4 regions of the Carnobacterium sp. genome follow, and region 1 is predicted to be linked to each of the others. Evidence: a T-box and tRNA genes for the amino acid it is inferred to sense, from the RefSeq annotation. Region 1 holds a T-box; the other regions hold tRNA genes.
The links. The T-box of region 1 lies ahead of argS (arginine--tRNA ligase). A T-box ahead of a tRNA ligase gene usually reads a tRNA of that ligase, here a tRNA-Arg.
Positions count from the first base shown of each region.

Region 1 (8,156 bases):
AAGCTGGTTGTTACACCTTCTTTATTCAATTGGATCGCACGATTGATGACATTCCGATATCCTGTAATGTAACGGTCTTGTTTCCCCCCTAAAGAAGTAATAAACGATTTTAGGTGTTCTGAAGTAGCCGAACTGGTCACAATTGTCGTACCAGGATTTTCGTTTATCAAAATAGCTGAAATAACAGCAATTAAATTGTTTCGATTCAGCGTGTCGCCTTTACGGTCTACTAAGGCTGAACGATCTACGTCTGTATCAAAAATAACACCCATATCTGCATTGTGTTGCAGAACGGCTTCTTGGATACTCTTCATCGCTTCTTTATTATCAGGATTCGGAATATGATTAGGAAAATGACCATCTGGATCTAAAAATTGGCTGCCTTTGATATCCGCACCTAATGGAACCAATACTTTTTCAGCAAAAAAACCTCCTGCCCCATTTCCTGCATCTACAATAATATGGCGACCGGTCAACGGTTTTTCATACTGGTCTTGATCATTGATTCCGATTCGAATTTTGTTTACCAAATCTTTCGCATAATCATTCAACAATGGAGCCGTTGAAACTTTTCCTTGGTTGTTTTCCCAAGTAACGTTTTCCCAGTCTGCCTGTTGCAAAATAAAGTCGATATCTTCGTGTTCCGCCCCACCATCTTTAGTGAAAAACTTCAATCCATTGTATTCAAATGGTAAGTGGCTAGCGGTTATCATAACAGCACTATCACAGTTATAAGAGTCATACTGCGTAGACATAAACATCGCAGGCGTAGTAGACAATCCTACATCGACCACATTTACTCCTGCATTGTTCAGTCCTTCTATGAAGACTGCTTTGATCCGATCAGCTGACAATCGGCTATCATGACCTACAGAAACGGTCAGTGGCTTTTTGTCATCTTCTATAGCTAATTTTTTTACTTCTTTTAGCCATACAGCATACCCATAAGCTATTTTTTCAATTATTTCATTTGTTAAGGTTACTTCATGATCTGACGTTTTTATAGCTATCCCACGAATGTCAGATCCATTTTGTAACGAAGCTAAATTAAATTCAGACTTCACAATCCATCCACTCCCTATGAAATTTTAAAGATTACGCTTCGACCCATCTTTTTAAGTACTCATGCATTTTTTTAGCATCTTCTTCATCTTTTGAAATAATTAAACAAGTGTCATTGCCGCCTACAGTACCAACCATTTCTGGAAAATCAATGGCATCTAACAATGCTGCCACCACATGTGCGTTACCCGGTATAGTCATTAATACATTCGTAAACTGTACTTGAGTCAATCGAATCACAACATCTCCTAATGTAGATTGTAGCTTTTCCTCATTAGACATTCGATTGTTTTGGAATATCGTATACTTAACGTTACCATTGGATGATGTTGTTTTTACTAAATGCATCTCTTTGATATCTCTAGAAATGGTTGCTTGTGTAGCCTCAACCCCTTCTTGTTTGAGATAATGCAACAACTCTTCTTGTGTAGCAATGTCGTGATTTGTGATGATTTGTTTGATTGCTAATTGTCGATTTGATTTTTTCATACTGCAAGGCCTCCTTCTAATTTAACGATTCTTCCTTTGTAGTATACCAAACAATTGATGTATACGCTTATATTTTACGATATTTTTACAAAAAGGTGAATAAAAATTCTATTATCTAAAAAGATTGGTATTCTCCTAAACAATTTGCTATAATAAATAAAGTTCAACTATATCTGCTCTATGATGAAAAGAGTACTGTTAAGAAACATTTCAAGCGAGTTGGGACGGTGTAAGCCAACAATGTAAACTTTCAGGAACCGCACTTCGGAGAGAATAAAGCTGGTTTAAAATACAGTTTACCTGTATCCATCAGCTCATTCGGTTTTGTTTGCCGTTATCTAAAAACAAGTGGTTTCGTCATTGGACGAAGCAACAAGAGTGGTACCGCGGGAAAACCTCGTCTCTTTTTTGATTAGCATAGAATCAAAATTGGGCGTTTTTTTTATGTCTAAAATACTAAATTTTGATCGTCAAAAGACGTTCATCTAGGAGGAAAAAATATGGATTATAAATTAGGTGTTGCACAAGCTTTAAAAGAGCAAATTGGTGATGCATTACCAATTGAAAAAATTGTCAGTTTATTAGAGAATCCAAAATCTGCAGAACATGGTGATATTGCGTTCCCTGCCTTCGCTTTAGCAAAAGCTTTTCGTAAAGCTCCACAACAAATTGCAACTGATTTAGGAGGAACGGTTCATTCACCTATTGTTGAAAAAGTTGAGGTCGTTGGACCTTATCTAAACTTCTTTTTAAATAAAAAGGAAGTTAGTGCGGCCGTATTAAAAGAAATTCTTGAAAAAGGCCCTCACTATGGAGATGCTGAGATTGGTGGAAACAGAAATGTTCCTATTGATATGTCATCACCCAATATTGCCAAACCCATTTCAATGGGCCACCTACGCTCGACTGTTATCGGAAATGCGTTAGCAAATATTCTAACAAAAGTAGGTTTTAAACCTATTAAAATCAATCATCTTGGAGACTGGGGAACTCAATTTGGGAAATTGATCGTTGGTTATAAACTTTGGGGCAGTGAAGAAGCTGTAAAAAAAGATCCAATTGTCGAACTTTTACGCTTATATGTAAAATTCCATGAAGAAGCAGAAGAAAAACCCGAATTAGATGATGAAGCTCGCGAATGGTTTAAAAAATTAGAAGATGGCGATCAAGAAGCTCAAAAATTATGGAAATGGTTCCGTGAAGAGTCTCTTAAAGAGTTTAATCATGTCTACGAACGTTTAAACATTACTTTTGATTCTTTTGATGGAGAAGCTTTCTATAACGACAAAATGCAAGAAGTTATGGAATTACTGGAAGAAAAAAATGTGTTAACGGTTAATGATGGTGCTACTATTGTTGATTTAGAAAAATACAACTTAAATCCTGCATTGATCAAAAAATCTGATGGCGCAACATTGTACATCACGCGTGATTTAGCTGCAGCTATCTATCGTAAACGCACGTATGATTTTGCAATGTCTCTCTATGCAGTTGGTAATGAACAAAGCAATCACTTTAAACAATTAAAAGCCGTGTTAAAAGAAATGGGTTATGACTGGTCAGATGATATGCACCACATTCCATTTGGTTTGATTACACAAGGCGGTAAAAAATTGTCTACACGTAAAGGAAAAATCGTTTTACTTGAAGAAGTTTTAGATGATGCTGTTGCATCAGCACTTGAACAAATTGAAGAGAAAAATACAGATTTGCCAAATAAAGAAATCATTGCTGACCAAGTTGGTATTGGTGCTGTTGTCTTCCACGATTTAAAAAATGATCGTTTAAACAATTTTGACTTTACTATTGAAGAAGTTGTTCGTTTTGAAGGAGAAACAGGTCCTTACGTTCAATACACAAGAGCTCGTGCAATGAGTATCTTAAGAAAATCAGGGATTGCTGGGATCGATACAACCGTTGACTATCCTTTAGATGATACTTATAGCTGGGAAATTATCAAATTGCTAGAAAGTTACCCAGATGATGTTCAACGTGCCTATGAAAAATTTGAACCTTCAGTTATCGCTAAACACGCTATTCATTTAGCTCAAGCGTTCAATAAATATTATGCAAATAGTAAAGTACTTGCTGACGATGCTCAAAAACCTGCTCGTTTAGCACTCGTTCAATCTGTTGCAACCATTTTAAAGGAAGATCTAAGATTATTAGGTGTTCAAGCACCCGATCAAATGTAATAAACAACAAAAAGGGATCAAGACATTTTATTTTGTCTTGATCCCTTTTGTTTGTTTATTTTTTAATCTTCATCCATCCAAGAGTTCGTTAATGTAATCTTTTGAGCAAATTGTTTGTTGAATTCTCTTTTAATAAAGCGATTTTTATTCCGCTCTTCGTACCCATTGCAGATAAATGATTCTTCTTCAGTTTCAGGTTCGATCAAAGGTACAATCGCTTTACTTTTATCGGTTTTAAAGGCCACAAATGTTAAAAAAGCTGTGACCGCTAAATATTGTTCTCCGGTAAGTAAATTCTCTCCGATAACTTTACAAAAAACTTCTACAGATGATTTTCCAACACCTGAAACATAGGCTTCAATAGTAATAGCATCATTTCGTTGAATTGGATGCAAAAAATCTACTGAATCCGTTGAAGCTGTTACGGATTGTGTACGAGCATGCCTGGTCACGGCAATCGAAGCTGCGACATCCAGCATACTCATAAGCTCTCCTCCAAATAATGTTCCGTGATTGTTCAATTGATTTGGGAAGATGCTATGTGTTTGAACCACTAATGATTCGCGACATCTTTTTACAAGTCTTTTTTCATTCATCTTTAAACAGATCCATTCTCTAATAATAAAGCGATTCCTTGACCGCCGCCAATGCAAGCTGATGCAATGGCATATTTTTTTTCAGGATGGTTTTTAAATTCATAACAAAGTGAAGTAATGATACGGGCCCCAGACATTCCCAAAGGATGACCTAACGCTACAGCTCCACCATTTGGATTCAATCGATTGTACACTTTTGAACCAGATTCAATGCCTAATTCTTTCATACAACCCAGTATTTGAGCGGCAAAAGCTTCATTGATTTCTAAAATATCGATATCTTCAAGTTTCAAATCATTTTGAGCCAAAACTTTATTGATCGCATAAACAGGGCCCAATCCCATTACATTTGGGTCACACCCAGCTATTGCAAAATCAACGATTTTAGCCATTACATCTAGTCCGCGCTCTTTAGCAATAGAAGCTTTAGTAAAAATCTCAAAAGCTGCCCCATCATTTAATCCAGAAGCATTCCCTGCAGTGATCGTACCCTTGCCATCTTTACGAAAAGCCGGTTTTAACCTAGCTAAGCTCTCCATATTTGTTCCTGGCCTAGGGTGTTCATCTGCATCAATGACAGTTATGTTGCCTTTGCGTCCTTTAACTTCAACTGAAATAATCTCTTGAGCAAGACGTCCGCTTTCACTGGCTTGTGCGGCTTTGCGTTGACTATCCATCGCATAAGCATCTTGTTCTTCTCTAGTAATTGTATACTTTTCAGCAATTTTTTCTGCAGTATCTCCCATGTGATGAACTTCAGGGTATTCAGCATTGGGTTGAGCATGCATATGAAGTGCTAAGTTTGCATCAATAATATTAAAGTTTCCGGCTTTAAAGCCTTCCCATCTCGATTCAAGTGGCAAATAATATTCTGAGCGAGACAAACTTTCTACTCCACCAGCAGCAATAAAATCAACATCCATTGTCATCAATTCTTGCGCTGCTGAAATAGCGGATTGAATACCTGAACCACAAATGCGATTTACCGTCATTCCCGTTGATTGTTGTCTCAAGCCCGCCTTCAATCCTATGACACGCCCAATATTGCTTTCCTCTTGTGTTCCCATTGCTTGTCCAGCAATGACTTCATCTATCTCTTCATTCGTCAGTCCAGCACGTTTAATGGCCTCTTTGAGCGCAATTGCTCCTAGCTCTCCTGTAGGAACCGTTTTTAATCCTCCTAAATAAGCACCAATTGGTGTACGTGCTGCTCCAACAATAACAATGGGGTCATCAGTTTTAAATCTTGGCATAAATTAAACCTCTCCTTAACTTATAGGGATGCATTCTTATTCATTATAATTCTTGCAAAAAAGATTATCAAACTACATTGTCCTATTTAAGCAATATTAAGAAAAGCTTTACCTTTAGGATAATCATTGTCATTTATTCAACAAATAAGGATCAAATAAATTTGATCCTTAAGGTTATCATTAATCCAGTTTGTCGTTATCATAATGATGAGCTAATTCCATCCCTTTGAAATCTTGCTGACGAAGAGCTTCATAGATTAAGATAGCTGCTGTATTGGATAAATTCAATGAACGTACGTGCTCGTCGTTCATTGGAATACGCAAACAATCCTCTTCGTGTTCGCGCATAAATTCTTCTGGTAAACCAGTTGTTTCTTTGCCAAAAAGAAAATAATGATCGCCTTCAGTAGTTGCATAATCAACGTCACTATAGACACGATGACCAAATTTTGTGATCAAATGCAACTGACCATTTTGTGCGACTTCCATAAATGCTGCTAAATTTTTATGGTACGTGATATGGACTTCGTTCCAATAATCCAATCCGGCTCTTTTTAGATGTTTATCATCCGTTTGAAATCCTAAAGGTTCGATCAAATGCAAATGTGTATTTGTTGCTGCACATGTTCGAGCTATGTTTCCTGTATTTGCAGGTATCTGCGGTTCAAATAAAGCAATATGGTTTGCCATGTTAATCAAGTTCCTCCTAAAATAACTTTCAAATAAATTATCTTTTTTTCTCTCTTTTACTTTTAATCGTCTCAATAGCCTGTTGTATTTCATAATAGGCTTCTTTGTCTTCTTCTTTTGTTAATGCCTCTTCTAGAAATTCAATGACCAATTCATCTCTAGCAGAAACGATTTTTGCTATTGACCAAGCTGCTGTTCCTCGGATCACAGGTCGAACATCTTCATCAATGCAGCGCAATAAATCTGGTAAAGCCGATTTGTCTCGGTAGTTTCCTAATGCAATAATGGCATTACGTTGCAGTGGTTTTTTCCCACGCCACGAACCGGACATATGACCAAATCGTTCTTTAAAATCACGATTACTGATGGTCAGCAATGGTTTGAGCTTTGGCATAACACTCTCAGGATCTGGTTCCATCTCAGGATGAAAAAGAGCATTTTTCCCTTTATTATAAGGACAGACAATTTGACAAATGTCACATCCATAAATAACATGCCCCATTTTCCGTCTGAATTGTTCTTCCATCATCCCTTTTGTCTGGGTTTGGTATGAGAGACATTGTTTAGCATTGATTCGTCCATCACCCAGTAACGCTCCGGTAGGGCAAGCATCCACACAACGCGTACAATCTCCGCATCCAAAAGGGACAGGAGTATCTGCTGAAAAATCAAGGTTCGTAATAATTTCTGCTAAGTAAACATAGGAACCAAATTCTTCGGTGATCAGTAAACCATTTTTTCCGATAAAACCTAAACCTGCTCGCTGCGCAACAGCTACATCTACTAGTTCTCCGGTGTCAACCATGGGTTTATACGTAGCTACTTCTCCCGCTTCACTACGGATATATGCAATCAATTGATCCATTTTTCCCCGTAAGATATCATGATAATCGGTTCCCCAAGAAGCTCGTGCAAATTCTCCACGGCGTTCTCCCTTCACCCGAGGCGGTGGAGCATCCATTTTTGTAGGATAAGCTAAAGCAATCGAAATAATCGAACGAGGATTTTTAAATATCAACTCTGGGTAGATCCGTTCTTTGATGACTTTATGTTCAAAACCAGAATGATGCCCAAGTTCTTGCTGCTTCTCTAATTTTTCTTCTAGTTCATCAAATGGATCGGCGGTTGTAAATCCAATTTTATCTATTCCAATTCGTTTACTTTCTTCAATAATTTTTTCTTTTAATGAAGTTGCTTCCCCAACCATAAGATTCACTCCCATAAACTCAATCTTCTCGTCTATTTTAGCGTATTTTCACTTTAAAGACAAAAAATCTTTCGTAAAAATTCAACTACACTAAAAGATAGACCAACGAGGTAAAAAAGAGCACAAAAAAACGCATCGCTTCGGTGTCCAGCACTGCGAAACGATACGTTAGTTAAGCCTATTACAATTCATTAACTTTTATCAAAATCTGATGGATTCCTGATAAAAACGAATGACGTTTAAGAACTTATAGGTAATATAACATCGCTGTGGTATTGTTGCAAGTGTCTGCGGCTGAGATTATTCATGAAAACGGTATATATTAGCACAAAAGTTCACAATTCGTTCACAATGCACTTATTTTTGTCCAATTAAGACACAAACATCAATGGTGACTTTTTTTAATGGATGATCCATGGCATATTCTTTAGACTCTGGACTTGCGCCCCAACTTAATGGTGTCATCTTCATTAGGTCTGCAAATAATGATGGCGTTAAATCAAATGAATACTTGATTTTTTTTATTTCCATTGATGGAAAATGTTCTTTAAATTTCGCAATCACGACCTCATTCGAGTAAGTTTGCTTTTCTTCTTGATCACGGTAAAGCAATTGTCTTAATTCAATCAAATACTCTTTTTCAGGAACCACTTTAATCACTTGG
Region 1 covers NZ_JBEMBC010000005.1:8,753-16,908, reverse strand. The annotation lists gene ABS911_RS01790 (phosphohexomutase domain-containing protein) at 1-1,064, opposite strand, end outside; gene argR (arginine repressor) at 1,096-1,551, opposite strand; T-box leader at 1,723-1,959, shown strand; gene argS (arginine--tRNA ligase) at 2,052-3,746, shown strand; gene ABS911_RS01775 (acyl-CoA thioesterase) at 3,809-4,342, opposite strand; gene ABS911_RS01770 (thiolase family protein) at 4,345-5,595, opposite strand; gene trmL (tRNA (uridine(34)/cytosine(34)/5-carboxymethylaminomethyluridine(34)-2'-O)-methyltransferase TrmL) at 5,776-6,285, opposite strand; gene queG (tRNA epoxyqueuosine(34) reductase QueG) at 6,323-7,492, opposite strand; gene ABS911_RS01755 (methyltransferase domain-containing protein) at 7,850-8,156, opposite strand, start outside.

Region 2 (8,156 bases), on a different contig from region 1:
TAAAAAGTTGTCCCTCTTTCTTTAGCAACTTTATTACTAGAAGCCAAAGTATAATAATTTAATAACTTAAAGTACACATCTGTAAATTCAACGGATTCTGGTGAGCCATAATGAATTTGATTCAAAGCTAAGAAAGTGTGTAATCCCATTGCTCCTAATCCAATCGTATGGTATTTATCGTTCCCATTTTTAATGGAAGGTACTGCATCAATGCTGGATTGATCCGTAACCATGGTTAATGCACGCACCATCGTATCGATCGATTGTCCAAAATTAGGCGATTTCATTAGGTTCACAATATTAGTTGAACCAAGGTTACAGCTGATATCCGTTCCTAAATGCTCATAAGTTTGATCATTATTAATTAATGATGGTTCTTGGATTTGTAAAATTTCACTACACAAGTTACTCATTGTAATAGTTCCGTATACTGGGTTTGCACGATTCGCAGTATCGATATTAATGATATAAGGATAACCAGATTCCTGTTGAAGTTTAGAAATCTCATTTTCTAATTCACGAGCACTGATTTTTGATTTACGGATTTCTTCATTATTCACCATATTATCGTACTCTTTAGTAATATCAATATAAGCAAATGGTTCTCCGTAAATTCGTTCTACATCATATGGACTAAAAAGATACATTTGTTCATCATGAGCAGCTAATTCATAAAATTTATCCGGTACGACTAAACCAAGAGAAAGTGTTTTTACACGAATTTTTTCATCCGCATTCTCTTTCTTTGTCGAAAGGAATGATACGATATCTGGATGAAAAACATTTAAATAGACCGCTCCTGCTCCATTTCGTTGTCCAAGCTGATTAGAATAACTAAAACTGTCTTCTAATAATTTCATTACAGGTACAACTCCGCTTGAAGCATTGTCGATTTTTTTGATTGGATCTCCAGAAGCACGTAAATTAGATAAATTCACACCAACTCCGCCACCGATACGAGACAATTGCAACGCACTGTTCACTACACGGCCAATACTGTTCATATCATCCGTTGCTTGGATCAAGAAACAAGAAACCAGTTCTCCACGTCTCTTACGACCTGCATTCAGGAATGTTGGCGTAGCAGGTTGATAACGTTGATTTACGATTTCATCCGCAAGTTTGCGAGCTAATTCAGTATCCCCATCAGCTAAATATAACGCATTGAATACGATTCGATCTTCATAGCGTTCTAAGAAACGTTGTCCATCATTCGTTTTCAAAGCATATTGTGTATAAAATTTAAAAGCTGACATAAATGAGCGGAATCTAAATTTCCGACTGTAAATATCATCAAATAATGAATGGATGAATTCTCTTTCGTATTTCAATAAAAACTCTTCTTCTATATACTCTTCTTTAATTAGATAGTTCAATTTTTCTTCAAGTGTATAAAAGAAAACGGTATTTGGATTAACATGCTCCAAAAAGTAAGCTCGTACCGCTTCACGATCTTTATTTAAAGGAATCTTTCCATCCACAGGTCTATTCAATTCATTGTTTAATTTAAAATACGTAACCTCTTTTGGTTTTGAGGCTAATTTAGGTTTATCCAATATCATTCACCACTTTCTTTAATTGTGCAACATCTTCCTCATTGCCTTGAAACTCAAAGGTATGTAATAAGGGTACTTGATAATCGTGAGCCAGATCTTTTGCCGTAAAAGCGAATAATTTACCAAAATTCAAATTCCCACCACCAGCTACCCCTTTTAAATACCTTTTATTATCAGCTGTTTCAATAAAATCGTTTAATAATTCAGTTGCTTCTTTATCATACGTTGGTGCAACAATAATGAACGGTTCTTCTAAAACAATATATGGATTCGTTGGCGTCAATTCCAACAAATCCATACTGAGTTTGTTAACAAACTTTCTAGTCTGGCCGGTTAAACTAATATAAACGACTTTCATGCTAATTGATCAAGGAGATCAGGGCGGAATCCATTAAAGGCTTCATGTCCTTCTATAGAAATAACAGGAACAGAGCTAAACCCAAGTTCTTTAACTTCATTTAAAGCTTCTTCTGATTCAAAGATATCTTTTACCTCGTAAGAAATACCTTTATCTTCTAAATATTTTTTAGTGAAATTACATTGCATACAGTTTGGTTTAGAGTAAACAATAATCGTTTTTTGCGTCATAGGTCATTCTCCTTAATAATTCATTTTTAAGTTCGTTTTCATCTATTTCTCTATTCGTATTCTACACTTATTCTCTCTCACTGGCAAATAAAAAAACCACTATATCTAGTGGTTTTCCTATTGACATATTCATTTTTTCCTATATGTGGTATTTGTCATTCATGCTTGTGAACAATAAACAGTTGAGAAACCTACATTTATTTGTCTCCAAACCTTTCTTCGTGTAATTTTCACATTTGAAAAAAATCTAAAAAAACTTTTTTTATTTTTTTAATCCTCACGAAATCAATTTATTAAAGATTTTAGAATATTTTTACATTTTTTTGAATAATACTGTATACATCTTTATTTGTTTCATTCGCTTATAATTAATTTTCCTTTTCTGAAAAGAAAAGAAAAATTTTCTATTTTCAACATTAAAAAAAAGTTAGAAAAGCTGAGTAGTCAACTTTTCTAACTTATCAATTTATGTCTCAGGAGAGATTCGAACTCCCGACCGTCCGCTTAGAAGGCGGATGCTCTATCCAACTGAGCTACTGAGACATGTCCTAGCAACAAAATTAATTATATGTAATAATGAATAAAAAGTCAACACTTTTTGCCAATAAATTTTAAATTTAAGAAAGAATGTTATTTTAATCAGTTGAATTTAATAAATACACCCTTTACAATAATTATTAAACAAGTTAGGGAGGTTTTAAAATGGGGTTAATTGGTGGTCTTTTAGGAAACGCCGGGAACATCAGCGAGAATGAGGCTCGAAAAAAACTATCAGGTGTCATTTTGGATACTGAAGAAATCGATTTAGCGTTTAAATTGGTTCGTGATTTAATTATTTTTACCAATAAGCGTTTAATTGTCATTGATAAACAAGGTGTCACAGGTAAAAAAACGACTTATCATTCTTTGCCATATAAGTCGATCAGTCGCTTTTTGGTTGAAACAACCGGCCATTTTGACTTAGATGCTGAATTGAAGATCTTTATTTCCAGTGCTGTTGAACCAGCTATTACGTTGCAGTTTACAAATGATAAACACATTACAGCAATTCAACAAGCTTTGGCACTAGCTGTACTCTAAACCAAGTAAAAAAGAAGAGAGTGAGACAAAAAGCGTTTAGACCCGAATCACTGGAACGAATAAGCGCAGTATGGTCATCGACCATCGAGCATTGTTCGCGAAGTGGACGTCGGGTCTGCTTTTTGGAGCACGTTTTAGAATGAATATTCGTATAAAAAGAGGAGGCTAGGATTTTTGTCCCGGCCTCTTCTTTTCTTTTTAATACAATTTCAAGTATTGTTCTCTTTCCCATTCAGTCACTTGCTCACGAAAAGCAGCCCATTCGATTTTTTTAGCATTGACAAAGTTTTCATAAATATGATCACCCAAACCAGCTTTAATCGTATTGTCTTTTGCTAAGTATCCTAAAGCTTCATGCAATGTTCCAGGTAAATCATAAATCCCATTTTCATAACGATCTTTTTCGCTCATTACATAAATATTGCGGTTGATAGGTACTGGAGCTTCCATTTTATTTTTCACACCATCTAACCCAGCTTTCAAGAGAACTGCCATCGCTAAATATGGATTTGCACTAGGGTCGACACTTCGTAATTCAACACGAGTAGACATTCCCCTTGATTGCGGTACACGAATTAGTGGTGAGCGATTACGGCCGCTCCATGCAATATATACAGGCGCTTCATATCCGGGTACAAGACGTTTGTATGAATTTACAGTAGGGTTAACGATTGCTGTAAATGCTTTTGCGTGATCTAAAATACCAGCTAAAAATTGACGTGCTGTATCACTTAGTTCCATATCCCCATCTTTATCGTAAAAAGCATTACCTTCTTTTGTAAATAAAGATAAGTTGAAATGCATTCCAGATCCATTGACTCCATATAATGGTTTAGGCATAAACGTAGCATGTAAACCATGTTTACGAGCGACAGTTTTTACAATCAATTTAAATGTTTGAATGTTATCGCATGCTTCGATCGCACTTGCATATTTCCAGTCGATCTCATGTTGTCCTGGTGCAACTTCATGGTGACTAGCCTCGATTTCAAAACCAAGATCTTCTAATTGCAATACGATATCGCGACGGCAATTTTCACCTAAATCTGTTGGAGCTAAATCAAAATAGCCTCCATCGTCATTCAACTCTAAAGTGGGCTCATTTTTTTCGTCTAATTTAAAAAGGAAAAATTCAGGTTCAGGTCCTAAATTAAACTCAGTAAACCCAAGTTCTTCCATTTCTTTCAAAGTACGCTTCAAGTTAGAACGAGGATCTCCAGCAAATGGTGTACCATCTGGATTGTATACGTCACAAATCAGACGAGCGATTTTACCAGAACCTTCAGTCGTTTCCCATGGGAAAATCAACCAAGTATCTAAATCCGGTCTCAAATACATATCGCTTTCTTCTATCCGTACAAATCCTTCGATTGAAGAGCCATCAAACATTAACTCATTATCCAATACTTTTTTCAGTTGACTAATGGGTACCTCAACATTTTTAATTACACCTAAAATATCAGTAAACATTAATCGCAAGAAACGGACATTTCCTTTTTTTGACGCCTCTTCAATTTCTTTTCTCATAAACTTAGCCATACATTTTTTTCTTCCCTTCTCTTAGCAACTTTTTAGTTTGTTATTACCCTATTCGATTTTGATTAAGAAACGAATTTGCCGTTTTAGCACTTAATCCACTTACCGCTAGAAATTCATCATGCAAGATTTTTCTTACGTCATCATCTGTCATAACTTTATTTACTTCTTGTTCTCTAGCTTTTTCTTTATTCTCCTGCAGCTCATAAATGCGTTTGATACCCGCCATATTGATTCCATCTGATAAATAATCTTTAATCTCAAGAAGAACATCAATATCATTTAAAGAATACATTCGGCGATTTCCTTCATTCCGCAAAGGATGGATTAGATCCTGTTCTTCATAGTAGCGAATCTGTCGTGCAGTTAAATCTGTTAGTTTCATAACTGTACCAATCGGAAAAACCGACCTTGAACGTCTAAGTTCTTTCTCACTCATTTAAGTCCTCCTTTCGATTACTTTTATAGAATAGCAGTCTTTTTTTTCTCTGTCAACAAAAAAATGCATCTTATGTCAGAAAATCTAACACGTCAAAACGAACGTTTCATTTTTTAATCATTCATTTGTTCCGATTAAAAACTCAAAATTGAACTATACCAATTGTATTAGAACGAAAAAAAACCCCAATGGACAGTAAAATTGTCCATTGGGGTTTTTCATTTTGGTCTATTTTTTAATATAAGGTTAGATATTTTTCTTTTTCCCATTCAGAAACTTGTTCACGATAAGCAGCCCACTCTACATGTTTAGCACTGACAAAACTTCTATAGATATGTTCACCCAAAGCTTCTTGAACGACTTTATCTTCTTGCAAGTATTTAACAGCATTATGCAAAGTAGATGGAAGATCTTTGATGCCTTTTTTGTATCGTTCTTCTGAAGACATACGATAGATATTGCGATCTATTGGTTTAGGTACTTCCATTTCTTTTTTCACTCCATCTAGTCCTGAATACAACAATGTTGCAACGGCTAAATAAGGATTAGCACTAGGATCAACACTCCGCAATTCAATACGAGTAGAAACTCCTCTTGAGCTTGGAATACGCACAAGTGGTGAGCGATTACGAGCACTCCATGCGATATAAACAGGTGCTTCGTATCCTGGAATCAATCGTTTATAAGAGTTTACAGTCGGATTACAGATAGCCGTATATCCTAAAGCATGATCCAATATACCTGCTAAGAAATGATAAGCCGTTTTACTTAAACCAAGTTCATCTTCTTCATTACAAAGAACATTGCCCTGATTGTTAAATAAAGACATGTTAAAATGCATTCCAGAACCACTTACACCAAACATTGGTTTAGGCATGAATGTCGCATGCAAACCATGTTTGCGGGCAACTGTTTTTACGATTAGTTTAAACGTTTGGATATTGTCACATGCTTCTATGGCACTTGCATATTTCCAGTCTATCTCATGCTGACCGGGAGCTGTTTCATGATGACTAGCTTCAATTTCAAAACCTAATTCTTCTAGTTGCAACACAATATCACGGCGACAGTTTTCGCCTAAATCCGTTGGAGCAAAATCGAAATACCCGCCATTATCATTTAATTCAGTCGTTGGTTTTCCATTTTCGTCTAATTTAAATAAGAAAAATTCGGGTTCGGGTCCTAAATTAAACTCTGTAAAGCCTTGTTCTTCCATTTGTTTTAGAACACGCTTCAAGTTGTTTCTAGGATCTCCAGCAAATGGTGTACCGTCCGGATTATAAATATCACAAATCAAACGAGCAATTTTTCCGTTTTCAGATTCCCAAGGGAAAATTAACCACGTTGATAAATCTGGGCACAAAATCATGTCGCTTTCTTCAATTCTTACAAAACCATCAATGGAAGAGCCATCAAACATCATTTTATTGTCCATGACTTTTTCTAGTTGACTAATAGGCACCTCAACATTTTTAATGATTCCATCTATATCCGTAAACATCAATCGTAAATACCGAACATTTTCTTCTTTTGCACTTATTTCGATTTCTTTCCTTGTAAATTTTTTCATTTTGTATTTATTTTCTCCCTTTTATTAGACATTTTTTTAGTAATCATTACCTTATTTTAATATAAAAAAGTTTAAAAGAAACGCGAAGGGCCTTTTGTATCAATTCCTCTTAAAGCTAGAAACTCGTCTTGTAAGATTCGCCGGACGTCATCGTCTGTCAAAGCAGAACGCTCATCGTTTTCCTCTTCATTTTCTTTCAATTCATAAATACGCTTAATACCTGCCATATTGATTCCTTCGGCTAAGTAATCTTTTATTTCAAGCAGCACGTCTATGTCATTTAACGAGTACATTCTTCTATTTCCTTCATTCCGTTCAGGACAAATCAGCTTCTGTTCTTCATAATAACGAATTTGACGGGCTGTTAGATCGGTCAAAGTCATTACTGTTCCAATTGGAAATACAGACATGGAACGCCTTAGCTCTTTCTCGTTCATGAGGGTCCTCCCATCCAGCTCTATTACTACAGTAACAAGGTCAATTAAATTTGTCAAAAATCTTACATCATTTAGTGAATATTCTAATGTGCTTCACTGCACAGCTGGTTTTCTTTTTTTCTATCCTTGAAAAAACAGTTCTTCTACAGCTGAACTCACTGCTAACTTAACATGCTCATACGTTAGCCCGCCTTGAACATACAGCGTGTATGGGGGACGGATCGGACCATCTGCTGTTAATTCCATGCTGGAACCTTGTATAAATGTTCCTGCCGCCATAATCACATCATCTTCATAACCAGGCATGTAAGCACCTATTGGAGAAACATGTGCATTAATTGGAGAATATTTTTGGATCGTTTGTGCAAATTTAATCATTTTTTCTTTATCATTCAAAGAAATCATTTGAATAAGGTCTGTTCGCTCATCATCCCACTTGGGTGTACTTTCTATGCCACAAGCTTCTAAAAGAGCAGCTGTGTATACAGCGCCTTTTACTGCTTCTCCAACCGTATGCGAAGACATGAAAAAGCCCTGATACATTTCTTGAAGGCTGTATAAAGAAGCACCTGCCTCTCTTCCTATTCCTGGTGTTGTTAACCGGTAGCCGCAAGCTTCAATCAATTCTAATTTCCCAACAATGTAACCACCTGTTTTAGCCAATCCGCCACCTGGATTTTTGATTAATGATCCTGCCATCAAATCCGCCCCAACTTCAATCGGTTCTTGTTCTTCAACAAACTCGCCATAACAATTATCGACAAAAATGATGACCTCAGGATTGACTGCTTTGACAAATTGAATCATTTCTTTTATTTGACGAATCGTAAATGAAGGTCTGCTTGCGTATCCTCTAGAACGTTGGATAGCGACCATTTTAGTTTTTGCCGTCATTTTTTCTTTTATGGCATCAAAATCTGGTTTTCCGTCTGCCAATAAATCAACTTGAT
Region 2 covers NZ_JBEMBC010000038.1:10,489-18,644, reverse strand. The annotation lists gene nrdE (class 1b ribonucleoside-diphosphate reductase subunit alpha) at 1-1,562, opposite strand, end outside; gene nrdI (class Ib ribonucleoside-diphosphate reductase assembly flavoprotein NrdI) at 1,549-1,914, opposite strand; gene nrdH (glutaredoxin-like protein NrdH) at 1,911-2,144, opposite strand; tRNA gene ABS911_RS08690 (tRNA-Arg) at 2,614-2,687, opposite strand; gene ABS911_RS08685 (PH domain-containing protein) at 2,847-3,224, shown strand; gene glnA (type I glutamate--ammonia ligase) at 3,423-4,763, opposite strand; gene ABS911_RS08675 (MerR family transcriptional regulator) at 4,807-5,199, opposite strand; gene glnA (type I glutamate--ammonia ligase) at 5,435-6,769, opposite strand; gene ABS911_RS08665 (MerR family transcriptional regulator) at 6,841-7,206, opposite strand; gene ABS911_RS08660 (methionine gamma-lyase family protein) at 7,327-8,156, opposite strand, start outside.
Region 2: it encodes a tRNA-Arg, which carries the amino acid that the T-box ahead of argS (arginine--tRNA ligase) is inferred to sense. The anticodon was not compared.

Region 3 (8,156 bases), on a different contig from region 1:
TACCCATTGAAGCAGCCATTCCCATTGCTATAGTTTGTACATCTGCTTTAATAAAGTTCATTGTATCAAAAATCGCTAAACCAGCAGTCACACTACCACCTGGAGAATTAATATAAATATAAATATCTTTTTCAGAATCTTGTGCATCTAAAAATAGTAGCTGAGCGATTACAGCATTTGCTAGATCATCGTCTACTGGGCCACTTAACATAATAATACGGTCTTTTAAAAGACGTGAATAAATGTCATAGGCACGTTCACCTCTTGATGACTGTTCGATTACTGTAGGGACTAAATTCATAATTTGTTTCCTCCTCAATTGTTCGTTTCTTTTATAGTGTAACTAAACTATTCACACTATGAGTTACTAAGTGTATTTTACTCCATTGGTCAAAAAAGGTCAATTTTTTTCGTTTGCTAATTTTGAAAAAAAAGTGATTAGAATTCATACTCTAATCACAAAAATAACCTTAAGACTTTGATACAATTTAAACACTTTCAATAAAATAATTATAACATAAATAAATTATCCAAAAAATTAAAAGCTTCTAAATGATCATAATCTACATTACCTTTTATCCACCATAAAAGTTGAAACTATTAATGGTAAGGTACCCATTGTTATTCCCCTAAAATATCCTTATTCTTTTCTTCAAATTCATCAAGCAATACTCGAGCTTCATTTGTTGTTTCTGTTTCCATCAACTGCACTCTTAAATCACTCGCTCCACGAATACCACGAACATAGATTTTGAAAAAGCGACGAAGTGGTCTGAATGAACGGGGTTCATCAACTGTATACTGATCAAAAAGATCTAAGTGCAATCTAAATAAATCCAGCAACTCTCGACTGCTGTGCTCTTTTGGTTCTTTTTCAAATGCATAAGGGTTATGGAAAATGCCTCGCCCGATCATAACGCCATCCACACCATATTCTTCCACAAGTTTTAAACCTGTTTCGCGATCCGGAATGTCTCCATTGATCGTCAAAAGTGTCTGAGGTGCAATTTCATCACGCAATTTTTTTATTTCTGAAATCATTTCCCAATGAGCATTGCCTTTACTCATTTCTTTTCTTGTCCGTAAATGGATAGAAAGATTGGCAATATCTTGTTCAAAAACGTGTGTCAACCAATCACGCCATTCATCGATATTTGTATAGCCAAGTCGGGTCTTAACACTTACCGGCAGTCCCCCTGCTTTTGCTGCTTGGATCAAATCTGCAGCAATGTCAGCACGGCGGATAAGACCACTACCTTTTCCTTTACCTGCCACATTCGGTACCGGGCAGCCCATATTAATATCGATTCCTTTAAAACCTTGTTCTGCCATACCAATGCTCATTTGGCGGAAGTGTTCTGGTTCGTCTCCCCATATATGAGCTACCATCGGTTGTTCGTCTTCAGTAAATGTTAAACGACCACGGACACTATCGCGTCCTTCTGGATGACAATAGCTAACAGTGTTTGTAAATTCTGTAAAAAACACATCTGGTTTGCCTGCTGCACTCACTACATGACGAAACACGACATCCGTTACATCTTCCATCGGCGCCAATACAAAAAACGGACGCGGCAAATCTTGCCAAAAATTTTCTTTCATTTTAACTAATCGATCCTTCCGTAATGGGTTGTCAGCTTATACTTTCACCCAAGTTATAACTATCTAATCTAACTAACAGTTCAATAATGATTTTTTAACAGTTGGAATTATACAGCCAATTGTAAAATAAGTCCAATTCGTTTCATTTAAGGAACTCTATTGAAACTTCTATTCACTGAAAATTCCAGGAACTGTTTTTGGACGAAATGAGATAGAAAAAAAGATCCAAAAATCGTAAGTGTTTCCACGAAATTCGGGTCTGAATTTTACATGTATTTTCTTCAATAATATGCGTTAAATGTGCGATACACATTTCAAATTGTTGCTAAATCAACATTTTCCTCATACTCAAATGCCCCCTGAGGGAATCGAACCCCCATTTCAAGAATCGGAATCTTACGTGATATCCATTACACTAAGGGGACTACTAGACTCAAACAAACTTGTTTAAGATGCTGTCCTATTTTGACAAACGTCAAAATACCAACTATTACAGTGTAGCCCAGTTATAATGAAAAAACAAGCAGAATTTCTAGACTGACCAAGCCTATCATTCCCTTCATATCGAGAAATTTCTTGCATATCTCTGTACATGCATTTTTTAATTGCTTACAGTAGATCGTGTAATTTCCTTAGTTCTTAGCTTTTCAGCCATCTCATTCAGTTTACGCAACCGATGATTGATTCCGGATTTACTGATCGTTCCACTAGGGATCATTTCTCCTAATTCTTTTAATGTCACTTCAGGATATTCTAAGCGCACAAGCGCAATTTCTCTTAGTTTTGTTGGGATTTTATCTAACCCAATCATATCATCGATAAATTTAATGCTTTCAATTTGTTTACTTGCAGCATCGATCGTCTTATTTAAATTGGCATTTTCACAATTGACCAAACGATTTACTGAATTTCTCATATCTCTGATGATCCGTACATCTTCAAACTTAAGCATGCCACTTGTCGCACCAATTAAAGCTAAAAAATCCGCAATTTTTTCTGCTTCTTTCAAATAAGTAATATACCCATTGCGTCTTTCTAACGTACGAGCATTCATATCGAATTGATTCATCATTTGACAAATATCATCGTTATGTTCCTCGTAACTTGAATGAATCTCAAGATGGTAACGACTTGTTTCTGGATTATTCACAGATCCTCCTGCTAAAAAAGCGCCCCGTAAATACGATTTTACTTTTTGAGTATTCATCATTACTTCATCTGAAACATGGCTATGAAAAGACATCCCTTCCATAATAGATAAATCTGAGAGTACCTCTTTCGTTCCATGTTTTAACCGTACAATGTACACATTATTTTTCTTTAATTTCATTTTCCGTCGAACCAGTAGTTCACTTTCAACATCAAAATGATCTTTCAACAACACATAGATTCTTCGTGCAATAGCTGCATTTTCAGTTTGTATATTTAAAATAAATTTTTTGTCCACTAATCCAACCGTTCCATTCATACGAATTAATGCAGCTAATTCAGCTTTAGCATGCTCCCTATGAACCTCTAATTGAGTTAATTCTTTTTTTACTTCTGAAGCGTAAGACATGGAGTAAGCCCCCTTTCTTTTTTTATGCGTTTATTTAGTAACTATTTCTTTTTTCTAACCTTCTATTGTCAAAAGCCAGTTTAAATAATTCATCCACAACTTTTGTTCCATTATGAAAGACTCCTTGATTTCTTAATTCAAGGAAATCATCCGATATAATAGAAGGAACTTCCTCAGCTAATCCTTTAAAATCATGAGCTACTTGTACTAAGTATTCATTGTAGCGCTCGGTATCCATATAATTTTCCGGAACTTCACCAATATTAACTAAAACCGTATCAATGAATTTTTTATCTAGGTGTTGATGCAATACACATACGTGATCGGCGTCCGTAAATTTTTCGGTTTCGCCAAGCTGAGTCATTATATTACAAATGTAAACGACTTTTGCTTCAGTCTCTTTGACTGCTTTTCCTAAATCATCAATCATTAAATTGGGTAAAATACTTGTGAATAAGCTTCCTGGTCCTAAAACGACCATATCTGCATCATGAATAGCCGCAATGACTTTTCTAGAAGCTTTTGCTTTATGATCATCTTCTGTTGTCGTTACATACACACGTTCTATTTTTTTTCTTTCTGTGGCAATTTTTGATTCCCCTGAAATTTTAGAACCATCCTCAAAAATGGCATGCAAAATCAATGCCTCTTCTGCTGCTGGATAGACATGTCCATCTACCAACATCATTTTAGACAATAATTGAATGGCTTCAAAAATACTCCCTCTCATTTCAGACATAGCCGCAATGATCAGGTTCCCAATTGAGTGCCCCGCTAAAAAGTTATCATTTGTATCAAAACGATACTGAAAAATATCTTTTTGAGCAGCAGGAATATTGGAAAGTGAGATCAGTACATTGCGAATATCTCCTGGTGGAACGATATTGGCATAATTTCTTAGCGTCCCACTACTTCCCCCATCGTCAGCAACGGTTACAATGGCTGTTACATCTGCTTCTTTTGATTTTAAACCATTCAAAATTACAGGTAATCCAGTACCTCCGCCAATGACCACAATTTTAGGTCTATTTTTCTTTCTTTCTTGTATCATGAACGATTCACCGATTCTTTAACCTTCCCTTTATCGCGATGAGTAACATGAACAGGATACCCATCAATTTCAATTTTCTGAGCAATCCGTTCCACTAAGGCTACTGAGCGATGTTTTCCACCCGTGCAGCCAATTGCGATAGTAACGTTGTTTTTACCTTCTTTTTTGTATCCCGGCAAAATATACTCTAATAAATCTGTAAATTTACGATAAAATATTTCTGTTTCTGGTTGTTTCATTACATAGTCATAAACAGGTTTATCTTGACCTGTTAACGGTCTTAAATTATCAATATAATGTGGATTAGGTAGAAAACGAACATCCATCACTACATCTGCATCAATGGGTAAGCCATATTTGAATCCAAATGATACCATTTCAATTCTGAACAACTCCGTGTCAACGGTTTTAAAATTACTATTGATTTTTTCTCTTAATTGTCGTGGCGTCAATTTCGTTGTATCAATCACAATTTGTGCTCGCCCTTTTATGTCTTCTAATAATTCTCTTTCTTTTTTTATTCCTACTATAAGGCGTCCATTCATTGCTAAAGGATGCGTGCGTCGTGTTTCTTTATAACGAGAAACTAATTCTTCATCACTTGCATCTAAATAGACTATTTTTGTCGTCACAAAAGAGGTATTGTCCATTGATTCCAAAGCTGTTACGATTTCTTCAAAGAAGGCTCTCGAACGTAAATCAATCACTAAAGCAATTTTTGTTAATTTACCAGATTCTTTAACTAGTTCCCAAAATTTCGGCAGTAAGCTTGGCGGCATATTGTCCACACAAAAATAACCCATATCCTCAAAACTTTGCATTGCCACTGTTTTACCTGCTCCACTCATTCCAGTAAGAATGACTAATTGTAGACTATCTACCATCTTATTCGCCTCTTTCTTTTGGTTCTTCGGACTTCATCCAACTCATTATAGCATTCCGGGTGTGTCATGTATAGTTATCTCAATCTTTTCATTGAAACTTAATCAATCCTTAGTCAATTTGCCAAAGCTATGACATTTTTGTATTCTAGATTACATAAAAAAATGACCTCCAAACGTTAGATTTTTGGTCTAACATTTGGAGGTCTGTATAAATTTAGTTACTTTGCATTGTTTTTCCGTTATTTTTTATTCATTCACGATTGAATTGATGCTTTCTTCAAGACGAATAACTTTATTTTCAATTTCTACACCTGAATCATCACATGCTCCAATGTAGAATTTGATTTTCGGTTCTGTTCCTGAAGGACGGATAGCAATCCAACTACTGTCGACTAATTTGTATTTCAAGACGTCAGCTGTAGGCATATCAATATCTTCTATTGTCCCATCTTGAAGAGTACGTTTAGCGAGTGAAAAGTCTTCTACCCATTCAACTTCAATTCCAGCAAATTCTTTTGGTGACTCTTCACGGAATTTCACCATCAATGCTTTGATTTTTTCAGCTCCTGTAATGCCTTGCATGCTGATGGAAATCGTTTTTTCTTTAAAATGACCATAATTATGGAAAATTTGTTTCAATCCATCATATAATGTATCGCCTTTTTGTTTATAATAAGCAGCTACTTCTGCAATCAGCACAAGAGCTTGAATAGCATCTTTATCACGTACAAATGGTGCAACAAGATAACCATAGCTTTCTTCAAAACCAAACAAGAATGTTTGACTACCATCTGCTTCATATTGTTTGATTTTTTCAGCAATAAATTTAAACCCTGTTAATACGTCCACCATTTTGACATTAAAACTATCTGCGATTTGAGTAGGCAACTCACTCGAAACAATCGATTTAAGAACCACTCCGTTAGCTGGTAAAGTTCCAGCTTCTTTTTGTGCAGTCAATAAATAGTGTAGCATCAAGCTTGCTATTTGATTTCCTGTCAACACTTCATAATGACCTTCTGCAGTCTTAACAGCTATCCCCAAACGGTCAGCATCTGGATCTGTTGCCACTAAAACATCAGCATCAATTTCTTTACCTAACTTGATGGCGTATTCAAATGCCCCAGGCTCCTCAGGATTCGGAGATTTAACTGTTGAGAAATCAGGATCTGCTTCAGCTTGTTCTGGAACAAGGTAAATAGATTCAAATCCGGCATTTTTCAAAGCTCTTTCACCTAACATTTTTCCAGTTCCATGAAGTGGCGTATAGACTAATTTCATCTCTTTGCTCATTTCCTTCACTAATTCTGGATTAACCGTAACTTTTTTCACATTTTTTAAGTATTCACTGTCTACATCTTCTCCAATAATCGTAAGTAGTCCTTGTGATTCAAGGTCTTCTTGTGATAACACATCAATTTCAAGAATATTTTCGACACTTCGGACATAAGCTGTTAAAGCATCGGCTTCTTTAGGCGGCATTTGCCCGCCATCTTCTCCGTACACTTTGTAGCCATTATATTCTGCTGGATTGTGACTTGCAGTGATCATGATTCCTGCGAATGCATTTAAATGACGAACAGCAAAAGATAATTCTGGTGTTGGACGAAGACTTTCAAAAACAAAAGCCGGAATTCCATGTGCTCCAAGTGTTCTTGCAGCTTCCATAGCAAATTCTGGAGACTTATGTCTTGAATCATAAGCGATTGCGACCCCACGTTTTTGCGTTTCATTTCCAAGACTGTCCATAAAAAGTGCTAGTCCTTCTGTTGCTTGTCTTACTGTGTAAGCATTCATACGATTAACACCCGCGCCAATGATTCCACGCATGCCTGCCGTTCCAAATTCTAGAGGAGCATAAAATGCATCTTCTAATGTATCCGAATCATCTTTCAAAGATTTTAATTCTTCTTTTAATTCAGTTTCTAAATCATTAAAATTTTCCCAAAGTTGATAAGTCTCTCTCCAGCTCATTTCAATTCACCCTTTACATAATTAGTAGTATTTTATTTTTCGTTAACGCTTCCCCTGTAAGTATACCATTTCTTATTCATCCTAGCACACATTTCAATTCAAATAATCGGTTGACCTTTTTATGATTCATTAACCATTCGAATTACAAAAATTAATCTATATGGATAACGATTATTTCCATAAAAAGGGTCTATAATTTTTAGTGTTTGTAGATTTCTAAAATTGATTATACAAAATTTTTGGAGGAATAGGGGTTGCTTGTAGCCGTGTAAAGGATTCAATGCGAATTACAGAGCGTTGACGCTTCAGCGATTACGCTTTGTTTGAGGCTTGAAAGCCTGAAGTTATAAGCTTCAGGCGGTCTCATGACTCTATACAAGCAAACCCGTTCATTCCAGAAGAAATTTTAGTTTGATGCACCAACACTATTTGTCATACAACCTAAATTTTTAACCTTTTAATCATTTATAGTAATTTCATCTAATTCTTTTACTTCTTCAGTACGACCTGGTTCTTCAACTAGTTGGCGACTATTAGAAATTTTAACAAATGGTAAATAAATTAATGTGGAAACGACTATACAAATCAATTGAGTCGCAACTGCTCCCAAACTACCAGCTGTCGCTAAGTAAGCACTGATAATTGGTGGCGTAGTCCATGGAATCATCACTACTGCTTTTCCGGCAAAACCAATATAAGTCGCTACATAACCGATTACACCTGTAATTAGTGGTGTAACGATAAATGGAATAGCTAAGATAGGGTTTAACATGATTGGCATTCCAAATATTACGGGTTCATTAATATTGAATAAACTAGGCCCCATAGATAATTTAGCAATTTCTTTCATATCATCCCGCTTGCCAACGATAAAGATAGCAAATAACAATCCAATCGTTACACCAGAACCACCAATATTCATGTACATGTCCCAGAAAGGCATATTGATAATGTTCGGGATTTCTTTACCTGCATTAAATGCATCTGTGTTGACTGCTATTGAAGCTAGTAACAAAGGTTCGCGAATTGGTTTGATCATTTGGTTTCCATGTATTCCGATAACCCAGAAGAACTGAGCCACGAACAT
Region 3 covers NZ_JBEMBC010000064.1:4,892-13,047, reverse strand. The annotation lists gene clpP (ATP-dependent Clp endopeptidase proteolytic subunit ClpP) at 1-301, opposite strand, end outside; gene ABS911_RS11270 (tRNA dihydrouridine synthase) at 622-1,602, opposite strand; tRNA gene ABS911_RS11265 (tRNA-Arg) at 1,956-2,027, opposite strand; gene whiA (DNA-binding protein WhiA) at 2,204-3,160, opposite strand; gene mgfK (gluconeogenesis morphogenetic factor MgfK) at 3,195-4,211, opposite strand; gene rapZ (RNase adapter RapZ) at 4,208-5,095, opposite strand; gene ABS911_RS11245 (phospho-sugar mutase) at 5,342-7,069, opposite strand; gene ABS911_RS11240 (PTS sugar transporter subunit IIC) at 7,527-8,156, opposite strand, start outside.
Region 3: it encodes a tRNA-Arg, which carries the amino acid that the T-box ahead of argS (arginine--tRNA ligase) is inferred to sense. The anticodon was not compared.

Region 4 (8,156 bases), on a different contig from region 1:
ACTTGTTATTGCATTAAGCAGTTGTATGAGTCATTACTTATTGAATAAAAAAATAACGGTCTAAAGAGGAGGCGAAGAATATGAAACGTTATGGAAAATTAGGTATCATTGTAGGATTAGCTATTCTTTCAATTGGTATTTATTATATACAACCTATTTTTGCGGCAGAGACAAGACCAGAATTTACAGTCTCAGCAAAAAGTGGTGACAAAACATTAATAGAGAATATGTCCATAGAAGGGTATTACTATGAAAATAATTTTTATGGAATAGGAACAGAAATAGAAATTGCGAATGAGGATACAACTTATTATCCAAATCAGTCTTATCTGAGTCAGCTACAAGGCAGTGTAAGCGATAATGAAAAAATGTCGCAATTACAAAAAGATTATCGAAGTTTTATGCGTGGAAAAGTACCTTCTCTAGCCAATTTTTTTGAAGATGATGCTATATTAGCTTACGCAGAAGTAACGACGAATTCCTTATCTGCTGTTACTGAAGATGCGGAATTTATTATTGAAGTGCTGGATAAAAAGACAAATGATGTGCTTTCTTTTTCAGTAGATTTCCCTAAAGCAACAGACTATTTTTCTATGTATATTGAAGACGTTCAAGTTGCCAATAATAAATTAATGGTGGTAACAAATGGTTACTCAATAAATAGCGAAAATGGACCAGACGAACAGCATTTGTATTCAATAGATTTACCAAATGAAAAAATTGAAAAAGACGAAAAAATTCAATTGGATCTAATAGATGCAAAAGACAAACAAATTCAATATGTTGAATTGTTGAACGCAGGAAATGATATCAATTCTTCAAAAACTTTGGTTTACCGTGTAACGCTTGATGTTCCACAGACAGAAATGGAAATATATGATGAAAATGAAATGGTAACTCAACCAGTGTTTGGCTTAATTGGTGTAAATATAGAAACAGGCGAACAATTTTTAATAGATGTTTCAGGTGAATTAGGTAATCCAGCTTTAGGAAATACGATAGCTATTGAAAATTCTACTTTGTATTTTTATAAAACAAATGATAAAACGCTGTCTATTTACTCTTATTCCTTAGAGCAAAAAGAATTAGTTGAGGTGGAATCAGTTGAATTAACTGCAGAACAACTAAAAGCTTTAAAAATGGACGTCGTTCTACAAGTGAATAATGGAATTGTTTTCTTTGTAGACAGTTCTAAGGTAACAGATAAAGATATACAAATTATGGCAATTGACAGTAATTCTGGGGAGCTTGTTTTTGAAGGAGCAATAGAGGAAAAGATTAATCAACCAGCTAAAAGGGATGAGCTTTATCTAAGCAAAATTTTATTTAAACAGTAAAACAGTAGAAATAGAAGAAAGGTATTTTTTCTATTAAATAAATAAATTTTTTAAAAAAAACTATTGATATCTTAAAGTAATAGTTGTAATATAAATGTAACTAAAACACAAAAGACTAGTCTTTTGTGTTTTAGTTTAAAAGCTATTTAATCGTTGATAACAGGAAGTATAAAAAATTATTTTATAAAGGAGAGCACAACTATGTGCGGTTTTGTTGGATATATTTCCAATGCAGAAAATACAATGCAAAAAACAATTGAGAACACGATTAATCAAATGAATAAAATGATTGTACATAGAGGACCAGATGAAGAAGGCTATTATAGCGATGACACGATTGCTTTAGGTTTTAGAAGATTAAGTATTATCGATATCGAAAAAGGGCACCAACCATTGTCTTATGAAGATGAACGGTATTGGATCATCTTTAACGGTGAAATCTATAATTATATAGAATTAAAAAAAGAACTAAGTGTTCAAGGGTATACGTTTAAAACGGATAGTGACACTGAAGTCATCATTGCAGCTTATTCAGCATACAAAGAAAAAGTAGTGGATAAATTAAGAGGAATGTTTGCATTTGTGATTTGGGACAATGTAGAAAAAATGTTCTTTGGAGCTCGTGATCATTTTGGAATCAAACCTTTTTATTATGCAGTAGAAAATCATGGTTTGTATGTGGCTTCTGAAAAGAAAGCTATTTTAAAAGTGGTTCAAGACCGACAACTAGATCACATGGCTTTGCAAAATTATTTAACCTTTCAATATGTTCCGGGATCAGAAACGATGCACCAATCGATTAAGGAACTACTCCCAGGCCATTTTATGACCAAAAAGCTAAATGAGACAGTGAAAACTACGAGATATTGGCAAGCTGATTTCTCACCCATTAACAAATCAGAAGAATTTTTTGCAAAAAAGATCAGAACAAGCTTATGGGATTCCGTTGAAAAACATATGAGATCGGATGTTACAGTTGGTTCCTTCTTATCAGGAGGAATTGATTCGTCAATCATTGTAGCGATGGCACGTGAATTTAATCCTAAACTCAAGACATTATCAGTTGGATTTGAAAGAGACGGATATAACGAAATCAATTTAGCTGAAGAGACAGCAGAAGAATTAAAAGTAGAAAACTTTAGTCATACGATTACAGCAGAAGAGTTTATGGCTGAATTTCCACGTTTTGTTTGGCATATGGATGATCCTTTAGCTGATCCTGCAGCTATGCCGCAATTCTTTTTGTCGGAATTAGCTCGGAAACATGTAAAAGTTGCTTTATCTGGCGAAGGAGCGGATGAATTATTTGGTGGCTATGGTATCTATAACGAACCGCATGCGTTGAGAATGTTCAACTTCACCGGTAAGTATACCAACCAAGCTATCCATCAACTAGCGCGATTAATGCCTGATGGAGTAAAAGGGAAGAGTTTTCTTCTTAGAGGAACGGTTCCTTTAGAACACCGGTACGTTGGAAATGCAAAGATTTTTGAGGAAGTTGAAAAGAAAAATTTACTAACCAATTATAATGCTAACTATCCGTTCAAGGCTGTGACTGACTCATTTTATCAGCAAACGATAGGGCGTAATCCAGTGGACCGCATGCAATTAATCGATATTAATACTTGGCTAAATGGAGATTTACTTTTAAATGCAGATAGAACTACAATGGCTCATTCATTAGAGTTGAGAACACCATTTTTAGATAAAGAAGTATTTAATATTGCTAAAGAAATACCAGCACATTTAAGGCTTGCTCACGGAACGACTAAATATATTTTAAGAAAGGCAGTAGAAGGAATTGTTCCAGAAAATGTTATTTACCGTAAAAAATTAGGTTTTCCAGTTCCCATCCGTCATTGGTTAAAAGATGAAATGTACGATTGGGCATTGACCATTATACGGGAATCTCAAACGGAACATATAGTGAATAAAGCTTATGTTGAAGATCTTTTGATTCATCATCGCATAGGTAAGATAGATTATTCACGCAAAATATGGACAGCTTTAACTTTTATGGTTTGGCACCGTATCTATGTTGAAGAATCTCAAGAATTTTTGACTGAACCTCTACGCTTTGCTGTACAGCATTAATCAAGATATAAAAATAAATAAAATCATTAAAAAAGAACCTTATTCAAACAAGGTTCTTTTTTTGATTTTCTCATTTTTGATAAAATTTAAAATAGAAAAGGGATCTTCTTTTTTACAAACACTATTTTTCTCTTTATTGATATAGGATGATCCTAGAGAGATTTGAACTCCCGACCTAACGTTTAGGAAACGTTTGCTCTATCCACCTGAGCTATAGGACCCTATGAACACAGGCTCTATTTTCTCACAGTTTAAAATAAATGTCTAGGTTTAAAATACAAATACAAATTTATTTCGATAATGAACTAGTTTAGTCGTTTTCGATTACAAGATCGGATACGGGCAATTTAAAGACACTACGATCTAATACAAAGATGTCCGTCAGTTGCTGTGCCATCTCAATAGTAGAAGAAGCGTACTTCGTTTCATCCCATTCAACTAAATATCCATAAATTCCATTAGCGACATAAGCGCCAAGAAGATTTTGTGATTTTAAAGAATATTGAGCAGTTGGGAAAAAATTCTCGATCAAAAATTGTTTTAAAACAGCAGAAAAATACAATTGAAAGTTTAGAAAACCGACAGAATGAATGGCTAAATGAAAAAAATTACGGTGTTCAGAGATAAAAATAAAGAGGGCATCTGATAAAGGAGTGGTTTTTAAGTTAGAATAACAGATACCTTGGTAGTTATCTTCCAACATGATCGTTAGATGTTCTAAAAAGTGATCTTGTATTTCTTTTAAAATATCTTCTTTATACGCATAATGCTTATAAAACGTCCCTCTATTGACACCAGCTTTATTGACAATTTCAGTAATTGAAATTGTCTTAAAATCGCGTTCATTTAATAAAGTAATAAACGTTTCAGATATAGCCTTCTTACTACGCAGAATGCGAATATCGACTACTTCTTTTTGTGGCATAAAGTTTCCTCCTGAAATTAAGGTAATGCTTATTTATCTACGCATAAAAACTGATATTTAAATAGTTGTATGTACAATTATCAGTATACAGTAAAACAAGCTAGAAAGGACAAAGCAGTAGAATTAATAAGTGAACAATTGGTGACATATCAACAATTTGTCACCAATTGTTCAAGAATTTCCTAGTGAAAATAGCGATATAGTGCCTAAATAAAAAAATTGAACGATTCAAAAGAGGGCAGTTGTTAAATGGATAAAAAAAGTACATAAAAATAAAAAAACATGTGATATAATAAGGTTGACTAAACAAATCGTTTATTATTTTTGAGGAGTGAGAAGTTAAGGATGGGTATAAGGGATCTAGTAAAAAAATGGATTGGAAATCACAATGATGAAGTAGGTTCAACAGACGTTGCAGTTTTGGAAAGAAGTGAAAACGTTTTTTTTGCTGCCGATGAAGAAAGTAATCAACCAATAAATTATGAAGTTTATTACAATATGATCAAACAAGAAGTCGAATTGACTAGTACTGTTTTATCGTCTCAATATGATGGAGCATTAACTAGCGATGTCGTAAAAGTAGAAATAGATGGGATTCCGGTTTTTATTGAACGTAACGAGTTGGAATTTAAAGCTCATCAACTGCCATTAATGCGTTATGTAGGTGAAAAAATCCAGTTTCAACTCATTAGTATAAATGAAAAAGAAGGTTGGATGCTGGGGTCAGCAAAAAAAATAAAAGAAAAAGAATTTGATCTACTACATAAAGAATTAAAAGCAGGGAAAATATTCGAAGCTGAATTAACAAAGAACTTACGTTATGGAGCTTACTTATTGATTGGGAATACTTCTGTTCAGATGCTCAATAAAGATTTCGCTGAAGACCATACAACGATTGGCGATGTATTAACTATAGGAGATACTATCAAAGTACGGTTTAATCGTATTACTGAAAATAAAAATTTGAGGGTAGAACCTATTGTAAAATACAAAAATGAAGCTTCCGTATCTTTAGCGGATATGGAACCCAATCAAGTTGTATTAGGGGCTGTCAGAAGTATCAAAAAATGGGGTGTCTTTGTAAGAATTGCACCGAATTTAGATGCACTGTGCTCTATTCCGACGCATTTAGAAATAAAAGAAGGCGATACAGTTTCATTCAGAATCACACAAGTCTTAAAAGAAGAAAGACGGGTCCGAGGAAAAATTGTTCGACTGGTAAAAAAAGATTAACTAAAAAGCAGTAGAGATAGACAAAAAAACGACTAGGCAATTGCCTAGTCGTTTTTTTGTCTATCTCTAGATTAGTTCATACATTAAGCCCAATCACCATTACGGAAAACGGGAACAGTGCTACCATCTTTGCGGATACCATCCACATCCATTTTGTCAGAACCAATCATGAAGTCAACATGAATCGTTGAACGATTTAAGCCGGCAGCTTTTAATTCTTCTTCTGACATTTCTGTCCCACCAATCAAACTAAAGGCGTAAGCAGATCCTAAAGCCAAATGGTTTGAGGCATTTTCATCGAATAAAGTATTGAAAAATACGATACCTGATTGAGAAATAGGAGAAGGATCAGGAACTAAAGCTACTTCACCTAAGCGTGCAGAACCTTCGTCTGTCGCAACTAAATTTTTCAAGACCTCTTCGCCTTGTTCAGCAGTAACATTTACCACTTTACCATCTTTAAATGTAAATTCCATGTTTAAAATCGTGTTTCCAGAATAACTCAATGGCTTAGTGCTGCGAACCACACCGTCAACGCGATTAGCGTCAGGAGCAGTAAAGACTTCTTCAGTGGGCATATTCGCCATGAAACGTTCGCCACGAACGTTATCACTACCGGCACCTTCCCAACGGTGTCCTTCAGGTAAACCAACCGTTAAATCAGTACCAGGAGCTGTGTAGTGCAACGCTACAAATTGTTCTTTGTTTAATTCTTCAGCTTTTTCATTTAATGTTACATCTTTTTTAGCCCAAGTTTCAACAGGATCGGCATCGTAAAGGCTAACACCTTTGAAGATAGCATCCCATAATGCATCAACTTGTTCTTCTTCAGTTGGCAAATCAGGGAAGACTTTAGCTGCCCATTTAGCACCAGCAGCTGCAGCAACAGTCCAGCTCACTTTATTTGCTTGAGTTGCTTTGCGTTGTTCACTTAAGGCTTTTCCAGCTGCAGATTGATAAGCAGCGATTTTATCGCTATCTACACCAGATAATGCATCTGGATCTGAAGAACGAACGCTGATACGGCTAGCTCCCTTAGCAATTTGATCTAATGATTCATCGATTTTATATTGTGGAATAGCAGTTAAACGATCTTGAGGTGTTCCGATAAACTGTTCGCGGTTCACGACATCATCAGCCCATTTTACAATAACTTCTGTAGCGCCTAGAGCATAAGCTTCTTTGGTAATTAAACGAGCTAAGGGTGCTTGGTCTACATCGATTTGCAAGACGACCGTGTGTCCTTCTGTCACATTTATACCCGATTTAACGAGCAAATGAGCGTATTTTTGTAAATTTTCTTCAAAGTTTGGCAATACCATATTTTTTCCTCCTAATAATACGAAATGAGGTTGGAACAAAAGGAACTAAAAGTAAACAAACATTCTTCTAGCTAGTCAGGTTTCAAACTCTTACTAGATAATAATAGCATACGAAAGAAAGAGAAACAATTTCGTGAAAAAAACTTTTTTTGGAATGGAAAACAAAAATAAATTGACAATAGATAACCATCGTGATTCTATCGTTTTTTTAAAGTGAATAAATAACTATACCAATCTAATAGAGCGAACGTATAATGCACAAGTGTTTGTTTTTGCAGGACAAAAGAGTTCTCTTTTAATCACAATAGTGATAGAATAAATTAAGGGTTATTGGAGAGAGAATCCGAATAAGACAGGTACAGTATTGTTTTTAATCACAAGTATAAGAATGATGCTGTTTGACACTGAACTCAATTTCTAGATGAGGTTGGTCAGTTAGTTATAAAAGAGAAGTCAAAAACTGTTGGTTGCAGATTACGAAACATTCGGAAATAGTTTATAATGTCCCCTAGTTATTGGTAAATGATGCAAAAGAGGTGAACTGAGATGGCTAGAAAGAAAACAATTTTAAAATCACAAATTCTTGAAACAGCATATCAAGTTGTTAAAACAGAAGGATTTGAAGGTTTTACGGCACGCAACATTGCTAAAAAAATGGATTGCTCAACGCAGCCTATATATCTAGAATTTAAAAACATGGACGATTTAAAACAAGAACTCGTTGTGAAAATTAAAAACTATATCGATGAGTCCATTTATACAAAAGAACGCAAAGAAGATTCATTGCTCAATATGTGTTTGAACTATGTCTATTTTGCAAAAGAGGAACCTGTTTTTTTCAAAGCACTTTTCTTTGAGTCACAACTAGATACGGATCAAATGCATGCCATTTCATTGGATATGATGATGGAAGTCTTTAATCAAAATGAAGGAACTAAAGATTTGTCTAAAGCTGAAAAAATGAAACTATTTAAAAATATTTGGATTACAGTTCATGGCACAGCTGTTTTAATTGCACAAGGCTTCTTGAAGTTCCACGAAAAAGACGTAACTGATTATATCAATCAAGTATTAGTACAATATGTTCCAAATTATACAGCATAAAAAAACTTCCTTGTCATTACGGCGAGGAAGTTTTTTTATGCTATTCGTCAAATAATATTTATAGTTTAAAATAAATTTCTTTTTGAATGTTTTACATGGCTACAAACAACCTCTATTCTTTCAGAAATTTCAACTAAGCTT
Region 4 covers NZ_JBEMBC010000002.1:84,783-92,938, reverse strand. The annotation lists gene ABS911_RS00925 (hypothetical protein) at 1-64, shown strand, start outside; gene ABS911_RS00920 (hypothetical protein) at 81-1,337, shown strand; gene asnB (asparagine synthase (glutamine-hydrolyzing)) at 1,539-3,431, shown strand; tRNA gene ABS911_RS00910 (tRNA-Arg) at 3,579-3,652, opposite strand; gene ABS911_RS00905 (TetR/AcrR family transcriptional regulator) at 3,742-4,356, opposite strand; gene ABS911_RS00900 (hypothetical protein) at 4,702-5,589, shown strand; gene ABS911_RS00895 (aminopeptidase) at 5,673-6,911, opposite strand; gene ABS911_RS00890 (TetR/AcrR family transcriptional regulator) at 7,458-8,015, shown strand.
Region 4: it encodes a tRNA-Arg, which carries the amino acid that the T-box ahead of argS (arginine--tRNA ligase) is inferred to sense. The anticodon was not compared.